DNA from 4 places in the Wenzhouxiangella sp. XN24 genome. Region 4 is predicted to be linked to each of the others. Evidence: predicted binding sites of a transcription regulator. Region 4 holds the regulator's gene; each other region holds the start of a gene.
What was found. Region 4 encodes sigma-54, which starts transcription at its own class of promoters, with help from an activator protein. Its sites were predicted from a motif close to TGGCANGNTNCNTGCTT; they were not measured.
Positions count from the first base shown of each region.

Region 1: the regulator sigma-54 is predicted to act here: its motif matches at 2,010-2,026, upstream of G6032_RS15490 (PEP-CTERM sorting domain-containing protein).
Region 2: the regulator sigma-54 is predicted to act here: its motif matches at 1,470-1,486, upstream of G6032_RS07665 (flagellar basal body-associated FliL family protein).
Region 3: the regulator sigma-54 is predicted to act here: its motif matches at 2,000-2,016, upstream of flgB (flagellar basal body rod protein FlgB).

Region 1 is NZ_JAAMFG010000034.1:333,488-336,869, forward strand. It holds gene G6032_RS09235 (hypothetical protein) at 1-1,119, shown strand, start outside; gene G6032_RS15490 (PEP-CTERM sorting domain-containing protein) at 1,221-1,940, opposite strand; gene G6032_RS09245 (DUF6279 family lipoprotein) at 2,318-3,322, shown strand; gene G6032_RS09250 (PEP-CTERM sorting domain-containing protein) at 3,328-3,382, opposite strand, start outside.
Region 2 is NZ_JAAMFG010000032.1:31,095-34,476, reverse strand. It holds gene fliM (flagellar motor switch protein FliM) at 1-836, opposite strand, end outside; gene G6032_RS07665 (flagellar basal body-associated FliL family protein) at 838-1,425, opposite strand; gene G6032_RS07660 (flagellar hook-length control protein FliK) at 1,629-2,951, opposite strand; gene fliJ (flagellar export protein FliJ) at 3,124-3,382, opposite strand, start outside.
Region 3 is NZ_JAAMFG010000032.1:7,020-10,401, reverse strand. It holds gene flgE (flagellar hook protein FlgE) at 1-376, opposite strand, end outside; gene G6032_RS07550 (flagellar hook assembly protein FlgD) at 434-1,105, opposite strand; gene flgC (flagellar basal body rod protein FlgC) at 1,111-1,542, opposite strand; gene flgB (flagellar basal body rod protein FlgB) at 1,546-1,950, opposite strand; gene G6032_RS07535 (chemotaxis protein) at 2,185-3,099, opposite strand; gene flgA (flagellar basal body P-ring formation chaperone FlgA) at 3,258-3,382, shown strand, end outside.
Region 4 is NZ_JAAMFG010000021.1:202,531-205,912, reverse strand. It holds gene G6032_RS02325 (LptA/OstA family protein) at 1-207, shown strand, start outside; gene lptB (LPS export ABC transporter ATP-binding protein) at 204-929, shown strand; gene G6032_RS02315 (RNA polymerase factor sigma-54) at 940-2,400, shown strand; gene raiA (ribosome-associated translation inhibitor RaiA) at 2,523-2,840, shown strand; gene G6032_RS02305 (PTS sugar transporter subunit IIA) at 2,870-3,349, shown strand; gene rapZ (RNase adapter RapZ) at 3,366-3,382, shown strand, end outside.

The DNA.
Region 1 (3,382 bases), on a different contig from region 4:
ACGCGCACTGGCTTGAACGACGATCGGCCGCCGACGCGCTACCTCTGGACGGATGCCTTTTCCGTCTGCAACCTCCTGTATCTCGCCCATGCGACGGGGTGCAACGAATACCAGGCGCTCGCCCGGGAACTGATCGAGCAGGTCCATGAAGTGCTCGGCCGCCATCGCCCGGATGACCCGCGCAGCGGCTGGATCAGCGGACTCTCCGAGGAGGAGGGGCGCGCCCATCCGACGGCCGGCGGACTGCGGATCGGCAAGCCGATGCCGGAACGCCAGGCCGGCGAACCCCTCGATGACCGGCTGGAATGGGAACGGGACGGCCAGTATTTCCATTACCTCACAAAGTGGGCCCACGCCCTCGACGTCGCGGGACGCAGCACCGGGGACCCGGACTACGGCCGGTATGCCAGGGAACTGATGCAGGTGGCGTGCGACCGTTTCATCGTCACCGCGCCCGGCGAGGGCCTGCGCATGGCGTGGAAGATGAGCATCGATCTCAGCAGGCCGCTGGTCTCGTCGATGGGACATCACGACCCGTTGGACGGCTATGTCCGTTGCATCCAGCTGCGCGCAGCCGCCGTCGCCGGCGGCGAGGAGGAAGAGGCGGCACCCATGGACCGATGCGCCACCCGCATGGCGCGCATGATCCGCCGCAACGCATTGCCGACCACGGATCCGCTGGGCCTCGGCGGGCTGCTGATCGACGCGGCGATGCTCGCGCAACTGATCGACGGCGAACACCTGCCGGACGACGGCCTGCTGGATGCGCTGCTGGCGGCTGCGAAACTCGGCCTGGCGCACTACCGGGAAGAGGGTGAACTCGACCGAGGCCCGATGCAGCGGCTGGCCTTCCGCGAGTTGGGACTGTGCATCGGCCTGGGTGCGCCGGCGGTGATCGCCGCCGAACTGGCCAGCCGGCCCGAGGCCTTCCGCGACGCCGCCGGTTTGAAACAGAAGCTCGACACGCTCGCCGAAGCCGGCACGCTCGGACAGCAGATCCAGATCTTCTGGCTGCAATCTGCGCACCGCGACACGGCGCTCTGGAAGGCGCATGAAAACATCAACGAGGTGATGCTGGCCACGGCGCTTCTGCCGGATGGCATACTGCGTTTACCTTGACCGAAGTTACCGCGCCTCGCCAACGGGCTAACGCTACTCGTACAAGAAAAAGGCGGCTCGATGAGCCGCCTTTTTCAGTCCACAAGACTTGTTCCGAGGTGCTACCGCGGCCGAAGGCGCCTGGCAAATCCAACGCCGGCCAGACCGAGACCCAACAAGGCCAGTGTGCCGGGCTCAGGCACCGAGGCCATCTTAATGCCTGCAAGGGCAAAGTCGCTGTTTCTCGGGCTGCTGAGCTTCGCAGTGTCTGCGAAGAATTCGATCGAGGTCACGCCGATGAAGGACTGCGGATTGAACGTCCCCGAAGTCAGAAAGACGTTCGACGTATCGCCGACGAAGAACCCGGTCTTGTCCGAAGCGGTGCCATCGTAACCACCCCCGGCGCCACTGCTGTTGACCTGGAACTGAACCCGTTCAGCGGGGTCGTCGGTCGTGCTGTCCGCACCGAAAAGATCGAGAAAGATGATGGACGCGATATCCACCGGCTTCGAAAACTTGATTTGCAGCCGCTCGACTTGAGTCTTTTCGCCGTCTCCAAACGTAACTTCGTCATCGCCGATACCAATGCCATCGCTCTTGCAGACCAGGCCGAGCGGACCGCATTGAGCAGATTCCCCGTCAAAATTGCTCTCGGTGAAAGCGGTGGGGTCGTTGTCGCTGTCGAACGCCAGAAGCGTAACCTGGACTCCCGCGACAGTCTGAGGATTAGCCGTTTCCCACGTGCCGGTCGTGAAGTCAATGAGGCCAGCCTGGGCAGTCCCTGCCATGCCGAGGGAAAGCGCGGCAGTACCCACGGAGGCTATAAATCTTGATTTCAACATGGTTTTTCCCTTTGTCCCGCATTTCAATGGAAATGAATCAAGTTGCTAACTGCATGTCCAAATTCAAGTATGCAAATCTCATGCCGAATATTTAAGTTACTGTTTTTTATAAAAACAAGCTGGCTCTCGTGGCGCAATCCGATGAAGTCTGTAAAATAATCCGACGTTGCTTGGGCTTCTTACTCTCGTGCACCGCCGGTTCATCCGCACGGAAACAAGCAACCGCCGCCCTCCGTTTTATCGAACCTTGTAGAAGGAGAATGTGCTTATGACGAAGTTGCCACGAGGACGGCCTGCAATGGCATCTCGAAACACTGCCGATTATTTCCGTAGCAGGTGACAACACTTCGGCGGTTACAGATACAGTCACATCGATCATGATCGATTTACGCAGGGTGTTGCTGTTGGTGCTGGGCCTGACATTGTTCGTTGGATGCAGCACGCGCCTGGCCTACGACAACCTCGACTGGTTCACGGTGCGCTGGGTCGATCAGCAGGTTTCTCTCGACGAAGCGCAGCGCACGCTGCTTCGCGACGTCATCGAAGCGCAACAACTCTGGCATTGCGCCACGCAACTGGATGACTACCAGGCTTGGATCGAGGAGGCGCGGCTCGATCTCCTGGCCGATCGGCTCGACCAACAGCGCCTGGCCGAGCACGGAGAGCGCCTCGCCGAGTTCGGCCGGACTCTCGCACAGCGGATCCAGCCCGTCCTGGTGGAACTCGCAACCTCGCTGGATGACCAGCAGGTCGAAGAGGTGCTGTCGTCCCTGGACGATCGCATCGCCGAACTGCGGGATGAAATCGAGAGTGACTCCACGGATCAGTGGGCGCAGCAGCGCGCCGAAGGGATGGAACGGGGATTGCGGCGCTTCATGGGCCGGATCAACGCGCCACAACGCGATCGACTCGAGCGCTGGGCCCGCGAACTGGAACCGACACGGACCTACCAGTTGGCACAGCGAGTGTACTGGCGCGACCGGATTGCCGGCGCGCTCGCACGGCGGGACGATCGCGCCTTCCTGGAGCAGGAAGTCGCCGCATTGCTCGAGCCCTCATCGGTCTGGCCGGAAAGTTATCGCCAGGCGATCGAGGCCAACCGCGGACGTACGCTGGCTGCATTGGAGGAAGTCTTTGCGCTGATGGAGCCGAAGCAGCGCGCGCGGCTATCGAGCAGGCTCGTCCGTCTCGGCAATGACTTCGAGCGCCTGAGCTGCGAGGGCGAAGCGCCACTGGCGAAGCTGAGCGTCTCTCGCGAGCCGCCGGAATCCCCCGGGGCTGGCCTGGGCCGCGCTCACGGGGTTGCACTTCCCAGGGTTGCACTTCCGCAAATAAAAACGCCCGCGAGTTTCCTCGCGGGCGCCGTTTTCGCTGTCCGCTGAGAAGATCAGTCCGCGCGGCGCCGGCGCATCATGCCGGCACCCAGCAGGCCAACGCCCAGC
Region 2 (3,382 bases), on a different contig from region 4:
AGGCGCAACAGTTCGGCGACGCTCAGCTCCAGCTCGACCAGCTTGCAGGTGACCTCGACCGGCGCGAGCCGGATCTCTTCCCGGAGTGCTTTCAGCCAACGGCCGTCGCCCTCCGAGCGGTCGCTCTGCATCCCCGCGTCGAGAAGATCGCGGATCGGTTCGATCATCGAGTACGGCAGGGTGAGATGCATCTCGCCACCGCCGCCCTCGAGCTCCAGCTTGAAGCTGCAGATGACCACGACTTCGCTGGGGCTGACGATGTTGGCGAACTGCGGATTGACCTCGGAATTGATGTATTCGAACTCGAGCGGCAGCACCGGGCCCCAGGCCTCGATGAGATCGCGGAACGCCAGTTCCAGCACCATGCGCATCACGCGGGTCTCGGTGAGCGTGAACTCGCGGCCCTCGACCTTGGCGTGGAAGCGTCCGCCGCCGCCGAAGAAGTGATCCACCAGGGTGAACACGAGCCGCGCATCCATCACGAACAGCGCCGTACCACGCAGTGGCTTCACCCGGATCATGCTCAGGCTCGTCGGCACCGGCAGGGTGTGGATGTATTCGCCGAATTTCTCCAGGCGCACGCCGCCGACGGTGATCTCGGTGGAGCGGCGCAGCAGGTTGAACAGGCTGATGCGCAGGTGGCGCGCAAAACGCTCGTTGATCATCTCGAGCGTCGGCATGCGGCCGCGGACGATGCGGTCCTGGCTGGAGAGATCGACCGCCCGGGCCACGCCGTCGTGGGCGCGCAGGTCGTCTTCCGTGTCGACGTCACCGCTGTCCACGCCGTGCAACAGCGCGTCGATCTCGTCCTGGGAAAGGAGGTCCTGGGTACTCATGTCATTGCATCACGAAGCTGGTGAAGTAGACGTCCTCGGCGGCCGGCTCGCCGCTGAGCATGGTCAGCTCGGCGCGGATCGTCTCGAGCGCTTCGAGGCGTAGCGCCTCCTTGCCCTCGCGCGACAGCAGCGCCTCGTAGTCGCGCTCGCTGAACAGGGAAATCAACGCGTGTCGCACGGCCGGCATGTGACGCTGGATGGTCTCGGTCTCCTTGGAGCCGAGCGTCATCACCTCGATGGAAACCTGCAGGTAGCGCAGCTGGCCGCCGGCGGCGAAATTCACGACGAGGGGCGGATCCAGCGACAGGTAGGAAGCCTTGCTGCGGGCGCCGGGCTTCGGCTCGGCCGGGGTCGCGTCGGCGGTCTCGCCCGCCGTGTTGCCGGCCGAGAACTGCTGCCAGCCGAACCAGCCGCCGGCACCGAGGCCAGCCACCACCACGAGGATCAGGATCCAGCGACCGATCCCGCGCTTGCCCGGCGCTGCGGCCGGCGCCTCGCCCTCGACACCTTCTTCGAGCCCTTCTTCGAATTCTTCTTCGAAGCCTTGCGCTTCGAAATCCCCGGGGGCATCGACTTCCGGATTGATCATCTCTGTGGCACTCCTGGCAAACGCGACTATCTCGCGTAAGACGGAAGCAAAAGCCGTGCCACAAAGAAAATATTAATATTTACATGGGGTTATATTCGCGTGTCCGCGCCCTGTCAGCTTCTTGACGCGCCATGGAGGGCGTCGCGCCAACGGATCGTCCGGCAGGCCGGGAGACGCGCAGCGGTCGAGCGGTCCGGCAGGCGTCAGACGAACAGGTCGACCAGGCCCAGCCCGGCGCGGGCGACGGCCTGGGCGCCCGGCAGGGTCTCGTCGTCGGCCTCGCCGACGCCACGCCCCGCCTCCGCGTCGGCGCTCGCGTCACCGCGTTCGCCGGCCCCGGCCTGCTGCTGGCCGATATCCATGTTCTCGAGATGCAGGCCTTCGGCCTGGAACATCTCCCGCAACCTCGGCGCCGCGGCCTCGAGCGCCTCCCGGACGGCCGAGTTGCCCGCGGCGAAGGTCAGGCGCAAGCCGTCCTCGTCGACACGGACCTTGACGTCCACCCGGCCGAGCTCCGACGGGTTGAGGCGCAACTCGGCTTCCTGGGCCTTGTTGGACACCATCCACAGGACCCGCTGGCCGACGGCCTCGCCCCAGTCGGGCCGCCCGGGGGCGATATTGATCGGCAGGCTCGGCGGCGTCGTGGGGGGCGTGCCCGCCTGGGCCGCGAGATTCGCCAGCGGCGAGGCGCTCACCGCGGCCTGCAAGCTGCTGTTGCCGGCGAGGGTGCCGCTGCGGGGCGCCTCGACCAGCTCGAGCCCGGCCGCACCGGGCTTGCGCAGCATCGCCGCCTGGAGCTGTTCCCTGAACTGTCCCGGCATGCCGTTCAGCGTGCGGAGCATCTCCAGCATGCGCGTCAGCGATTCGGGCCCGTCCGTCCCGGCCGGAAGTCCGCCGGCCGGCAACTCGCCGTTCAGCAACGTGGCGGCAGCCAGCGGATCGGGAACCCCCGGCATCGGCCCCGAGCCGGGCGCGCGGAACGCGAATCCGGGGGGCGGATTCACGGCCCCGGGCGGCAACAGCTCGCCGGTGAGCGGCAGGACATTGCCGCTGCCGGCATCACCCGTTGCCGGGTCCGGCTGGCCGGCCAGGACGCCGAGCGGATCGTCCTGCTCGCCGCCAGGCGCGTCCTCCGTCGGCCCGTCACCGTCTTGCGTTCCGGCCGCCTGGTCCTGCGCCGTTGCCCCGGCTCCACCACTGGCAGCCTTCTCCTGCTCCGCCCCGCTGTCGGGTTGCGTCGCGCCGGGCTTGTCGCTCGTCTTGCCTGCTTCGTCCTGTGCCGCAACGGATGATTCCTTGCCGGCGGCGGAATCCTTGCCGGCATCGGCATCCTCGCGGGCCGCACTGTTGGAAGCCTCACCGCCGGCGGGCTTTTCGGCGGACCGGGCCCGGCTTTCGCTGTCGGCCAGGACACTGGCGAATTCATTGTCCTTGCCGCTGCGGCCGGATTCCGCGGAATCGCCGCGCGTGCCCGGCAACCGCGGGCCACCGGATTCGGCAAGTGCTGCAGGCATATTGGACATCATCGGGGTCGTCTCCCGGCGCGCTCACGGCGCGCGGCTGGTGAAATAACCGGGGCGAAAAAACACTTCATGCCGCCAGACCTTGCAGAAAACGTGCCAGCGGCGCGGCGCGGCCCCGCGGCCAGGCCGCCCGGCCCACGCCGGGACTTCGCGAGACCGGATCGGAAACCGCACATCACGGCCCGGACCGCCGGCCGCGCATGGCGCACTCGTCCTGTTCGCGCTGCTCCCCGCGCCTGGCTTCGCGACTCTCTTCGTCCTGGTAACGACCGACCACTTTTTCCAGGGCCTCGTGATCCATGCGCGAAGTCACCCAGCGGGCCCGGGCGGCCTCCAGGTCGCGGCGCGCATGCTCGACGGCGTTTTGCTGCTTCTCGATGGCCTCGGTGAGCTGGGCGAGGAACAGCCGGCCCTCGCGCAGCGCGCGGCAATCC
Region 3 (3,382 bases), on a different contig from region 4:
GATAGGCCTGCAGGCGCTGGCCGGAGGGATTGACCACGAAGCCGTCGCGATCGACCTGGAAGGCCCCGGCGCGGCTGAACACCTGGCTGCCGCCGTCGGTGAGGACGAAGAAGCCCTGGCCGTTGAGGGCGAGGTCGAGGTTGTTGCCGGTGAAGTCGATGTTGCCCTGGCCGAATTGCTGCGTGACGCCGGACAGGCGCACGCCGGTACCGATGGCCGTGCTGGAGATGCCGCTGGAGGACGCGGCGAACACGTCGGCGAATTCCGCGCGCGACTGCTTGAAGCCGGTGGTGCTGGCGTTGGCGATGTTGTTGCCCGTGACCCGAAGGTCGGCGGAGGCGGCGTTCAAGCCGCTCAAGGCGGTTCTGAAAGGCATAGTCCTGTACTCCTGTTGGCGGCCGTCGGTGACGGCCCGCTACCTATGTGCGGCCGTTCAGCCGATCTGGCGGACCTTCTGGAGGTCCACGACGCCAAGCCCGGTCACGGTCAGTGACAGGGCACCCGAAAAACGATCGATGCTCACGCTTTCGACCTGGCCGCTGACCAGCGCCTCGAGGGCGACCGGTTCGCCGCCTGAGCGGCCGACCGCGCGGATCTCGTAGAAGCCCGGCGGCGCCTGCTCGCCCGCGTCGTTGGTGCCGTCCCAGCGGAACGCGGCGCGCTCGCCCGTCCCTTCGGCCGGCACCGTCGCCACGAGGCGGCCGGCGAAGTCGTAGACGCCCACCGTCACCTCGCCGAGCCCGGCGGGGTTCTGCACCGCACCGCTCACCGCCCCGCCCGGCTGCAGCCAGGCTTCCTGGGCGGGAACGTAGACGGAACGGCCCACGAGGCCGGCCGCCTGCAGCGCCTGGTTGCCCTGCATGGAGCCCGACAGGCTCTCGAAAGAGGCCTGCAGGTCGGAGATGCCGGACACCGTGCCGAACTGGGCCAGCTGGCCGAGGAATTCCCCGCTTTCCAGCGGCTTGAAGGGATCCTGGTTGCGCAGCTGCGCGACCATCAGCTCCAGGAACTGCTCCTGGCCGAGCTCCTCGTTCGACTTGGCGTCGGCCTTCGGCGCGCGCGCCAGCCCGGCCTGTTCGAGAGTTGTTGCGTCTATGCCTGCCATGTCGTTCAGCCCCGTCCGAGCTGCAGGGTGCGCAGCATCAGTTCTTTGGTGGTGGTCAAAACGTCGACGCTGCTGGAGTAGCTGCGCGACGCGGAAATCATGTCGGCCATCTGCTCGACGGTGTTCACCGCCGGGAGGTAGATGTAGCCGTTCTCGTCGGCCAGCGGGTGGCCCGGTTCGTGGCGCGCAATGGCCGGCGCCTGGCTCTCGACGATGCCCGCGATCCGGACGCTGGCGGCGGGCTGGCCGGTGGACTGGCCCGCGCCGGTCGCCTCCTGCAGCACCGTGGCGAACACCGGGTGCCGGGCGCGGTAGGCCGCTTCCGGGGTGGTGCTCGCGGTATCGGCATTCGCCAGGTTGCTGGCGATGGTGTTGAGCCGCGTGGTCTGGGCGCTCAACGCCGAACCGGAGATGTCGAAGATCTTGCTGAGGTTCATGGATTACTCCCCCTTGAGCGCTTTACGCAGCCCGCTGAGCCGGCTGTTGATGAAATCGAGCGAGGCCTGGTAGCGCACGGCGTTCTCGGCGAACACGGCGTGTTCCTGCTGGGTGTCCACGGTGTTGCCGTCCAGCGAGGCGTGGTTCGGCACGCGGTACAGCGCATCACCGCCGAGTCCGCCGGCGGCGGGCGTCGTCGCGATGTGCCCCGCCCGGGTCGTCGTGATCCGCGCGGCGGCCTGGTCGTTGCTGGCCTGGTTCAGCAGGGCACGGAAATCGAGGTCGCGCGCCTTGTAGCCGGGCGTGTCGGCGTTGGCGATGTTCGACGCCAGCAACTCCAGGCGCCGCGAGGCGACCTCGAGGGCCTGCGTGTGGATGCCTAGGGCGCGATCCGTAATTGAACTCATGCTCGCTGTCCTCCGGTCTGCCCGTTGACGGACGGGCTCGGCGGAACTGATGCAAACGACGTGCCAAAGCCCCGGAAACCCCCGGAACGCGTTGTTTTTTCTAGGCCGAGTCGGGGCGAGCGGGCCGCAGGAGCGGCGTGGCGACGGTTTTTTGACGGGAATGCGGCGGCGCGGGGCGGCGACGGTGACCAGCGCTTGCCGCCGGGGCGGCAAGGGCTTGCCGCCCGGCGAAGGCTAGGCCGGGAGTGCGAGGTGCTCGATCACGGCGGCGGCGAGCTCCTCGGGACGGAACTTGGCGAGGAAGCGATCGGCGCCGGAATTGCGCGCGCGATCCTCGTTCGAGCGGCCGCTGAGCGAGGAATGCAGCAGGATCTTCAGCTTGGCCATGCGCCCGTCCTGGCGCACGCTGGAGACGAGCCCGTAGCCGTCCATCTCGGGCATCTCGATGTCGGAGATCAGGATGCTGACGCGATCCTCGAGGGGGCCGAGCTCGGCCCAGGTGCGCAGCTGCTCGAGGGCCTCGCGACCATTGTTCTTCAGCACGCAGTCCACGCCGATGGAGCGCATGGCGCGCTGCACCTGGCCGCGCGCCACGGCGGAATCGTCCACCACGAGCACCGGCGGCAGGTTCTCCGGCAGGCGGTCGCGGGCGCTCTCGACCGTCCTGATCGGCATCTCCGCCTCGGCGCGCGACAGCATGGCGAGGACGCGCTCCACGTCCAGGATCTCGACCATCTCGCCGTCGAGGCTGGTCATCGCGGTGACGAAACCCGGCCCGCCCTTGCCCGGCGGGGCGCGGACGGCGTCCCAGCGCGTCGAAATGATCCGCTCCACGCCGCTGACCAGCATGCCCTGCTGCGCGCGGCTGAATTCCGTGAGGATCACGTAGCGCTCCGGGGTCGGCTCGACCGGCGCCTGGCCAATGGCATGGCCGAGGTCGATCACCGGCACCGCGTGGCCCCGCAGCGACGCGATGCCGGCGACGACCTCATGTGAGCCCGGCATGCGCCGCAACGGCGGGCAATGCACGACCTCGGTCACCTTATAGACGTTGATGCCGTAGAGCTGCTCGTCCGCGAGGCGGAACAGCAACAGCTCCAGCGGCGGCGACTGGGTCTCCGGCGAAACCTGGGACAGCGACCGTGGCATGGGACCTCACAGATGGATGGGCCTTCATTGTGTCGGCGCGGCCGGCGATTTCTTGAGGTTCGCCCGGGCCGACGGATGGCGCCGGGAATCGCTTGGTATGGACCTTGCATGATCACTGGTCAACGTCTTGTTGCGACAGAAAACCGACGCAGGCCATGATGAACATTTGCCGAAGCCTCCTTATATATGTGCTCGCCATGGCGGCCGTGCTGCCCGCGAGCGCCGTCGCGGCGACGGCGATCCAGTCGCTGGACTCGATCGCGGCGGCCGCCTCGCAACGACT
Region 4 (3,382 bases):
AGCGGTGGCCGATTGCTCTACCGCATCGCCGAAGACCGGCTCATCGCCAGCGCCGACGATGAAGGCAGCGAACGCGTCCGGATCATCATCACGCCGCCGGGCGACGCGGAGGAAACGCCGGGCGACGATGTTCCCGGCGAGGCGTCCGGGGATCCCGACGAACCGCCGCCCGACGAACCGCCGCCCGACGGGACGAGTGCGCCATGAGAACGCTGCGCGCCGAGGGCATCTCCAAGCGCTATCGCTCGCGGCAGGTGGTGCGCGACCTGTCGCTGTCCATCTCGAGCGGCGAGGTGGTGGGACTGCTCGGGCCGAATGGCGCCGGGAAGACCACGGCGTTTTACATGATCGTCGGGCTCGTGCCCTGCGACAGCGGCCGCATCCTGCTCGACGACACCGAACTCACGGCCTTGCCGATGCATCGCCGGGCGCGCCTCGGCGTCGGCTACCTGCCCCAGGAGGCCTCGGTGTTTCGTGGGCTGACGGTGGAACAGAACGTGCTCGGCGTGCTCCAGACACGCAAGGACCTCGACACGCTCGGTCGGCGACAGGCACTGGAAGAGCTGCTCGAGGAACTCAATATCGGCCATATCCGCGACGGCAAGGGCCTGAGCCTTTCCGGGGGTGAGCGCCGCCGGGTCGAGATTGCCCGCGCGCTGGCCGCCGAGCCCGCTTTCATCCTGCTGGACGAGCCGTTCGCCGGCGTCGACCCGATCTCCGTCATCGACATCCAGCGCATCATCGGGCAGCTGCGCGACCGGGGCATCGGTGTGCTGATCACGGATCATAACGTGCGGGAAACACTCGGTATTTGCGGCCGCGCTTTCATCCTCAACGCCGGCGAGGTCATCGCGTCCGGCACTGCAGATGAGATACTGGCCAACCGGCAGGTTCGCGAGGTCTACCTCGGCGAGCACTTCCGCCTGTGATGACCGTTCGATGATGAAGCAATCGCTACAACTCAAACTCGGCCAGCAGCTGACGCTCACGCCCCAGCTGCAGATGGCCATCCGGCTGCTGCAGCTGCCGGTGCTCGATCTGCAGGCCGAACTCCGCGAGGCGCTCGAGAAGAATGTCATGCTCGAGATGGACGACGGCCTGGAACTGGCCCCGGCCAAGGGCGAGCAGAAAACGCCCTCGGATGCATTGCGGGAAACGCCTGCGGCGCAGTCCGCCGAGAGCGGCACGGACACGCCGGAACGGTTCGATGACGATGTGTCCTACGCCGACGTGTCGGATTTCGGCTCGGGTTACAGCGGCTCGGGGCAGGGTCGCGGCGACGGCGAAGACCAGCGGGATTACGCTGACGTCAGCGGCAGCTCCCTGCGCGACCACCTGATCGCACAGCTGGATGTCGCCTTCCCCGAGGGCGACCGGAAATACATCGCCACGATGCTGGTCGATGCGATCGACGACGACGGTTACCTGACGGAAAGCCTCGAGGACATCTGCACCAATCTCGCGCCCGAACTGGTCACCGACGTGGACGAGGTCGAGCGCGTGCTGGCCTGTGTGCAACGCTTCGACCCGCTCGGCGTCGGCGCGCGCGACCTCTCGGAGTGCCTGTTGCTGCAGCTCGCGCCGTTCGCACCGGACACCCCGGACCTGGAACTGGTGCGCCGCCTGGCCTCCGAATGCCTCGTGGAGCTCGGTGAGCAGGATTACGCAACCATACGCCGGCGCCTTGGGTGCAGCGTGGAACAGCTCGAACATGCAGTGGCCTTGCTGCGCTCGCTCAACCCGCGCCCCGGCGGCGCGGCCGACACCCGTCCGCCGGAGTACATCGTCCCGGACGTTTTTGTGCGGCGCGACGAGTCGGGCTGGCGGGTCGACGTCAACCCGGCCATCGCCCCCCGGCTCCGGGTGAACGCAGCCTATGCGGGCAGCCTGGGCCGGGGGGGCGAGTATTCGACGCTGCGGACCCAGCTGCAGGAAGCCCGCTGGCTGGTGAAGAGCCTGGAAATCCGCAACGAGACGCTCATCCGCGTGGCGCGCGCCATCGTCTCCCACCAGGAACAATTCCTCGAACGTGGCGAGGAAGGCATGCGGCCCCTGGTGCTGCGCGAGATCGCCGACGCGCTCGAGCTGCACGAATCGACCGTGTCCCGCGCCACGACCGGCAAATATATGCATACGCCGCGGGGGGTCTACGAATTCAGGTACTTCTTCTCCAGCCAGGTATCCGGCAGCGACGGGGAGAGCATTTCGTCCACGGCCATCCGTGCCCGGATCCGCAAGCTCATTGCCGAAGAGGACCCCGCCAAGCCCCTGTCCGACAGCGCCCTCACCCGTGCACTCGTGCAGGAAGGTATCGAAGTGGCGCGCCGCACAGTCGCCAAGTATCGGGAATCCATGGGATTTCCGTCATCGAACGAACGCCGGCGCGTGACCATCCGCTAGGTCGAAAACCGCTTTCCACGGCGAAAAACCCTCCCTAGCCAGCGTAGCAAGCCAGCCACTAGAATAGGATTGAAACAAGAGCCGCCGTCCAGGACGGTTCCAACACTCCGAAGGAGTCCATCATGCAGATCAACTTGACCGGTCACCACGTCGATATCACCGAGCCGTTGCGCGATTACGTGCATAGCAAGATGGACAAGGTCGTCCGGCATTTTGACAACCTGATCGATGTCCATTGCGTCCTCACCGTCGAGAAGCTCCGTCACCAGGCCGAAGCCACGCTGCGCGTCGCGGGCGACACCCTGCATGCGGCCGCGGTGGAAGAAGACATGTATGCCGCGATCGACGGCATGATCGACCGCCTCGACCGCCAGGTTCGTCGCCACAAGGACAAGCTGACGGATCACCACAACGGGGCCGGGCGCCCGCGCAGCGCCTGAGTCCACGCCCCCTCCACCCCGGTGCCCCCATGACCTTCCAATCCCTCCTGCTGCCCGGCCGCGTGCTCTGCAACGTCGAAGCCCGCAGCAAGAAACACGCGCTGGACGTGCTCAGCGAACTGCTGTCCTCCGCGACCGATATCGACCAGGGCGATGTGTTCCAGAGCCTCATCAAGCGGGAAAAACTCGGTTGCACGGCCATCGAGAACGGCATCGCGATCCCCCATGGACGGCTGCCCGATCTCGAAGAGCCGATCGGGGCTTTCCTGAAGCTGTCGCGCCCGGTGGATTTCGACATGCCCGACCGCGAACCCGTCGACCTGATCTTCGGCCTGCTCGTGCCTGCGCCGGCGGACAATGCCGGCTGCCATCACGAGGAAGTCTCGCTGGTGGCGACCGCGTTTGCCGACCGCACGCTGGCGACCGCCCTGCGGGGCGCCACTTCGAGCCGGGCGATCTACGAACTGCTGACCGCGCCGGACCCTGCGCGACGGGCCGCCGCGTCATGACCAGCGGGCGCTGACGATGGAACTCGTGATCGT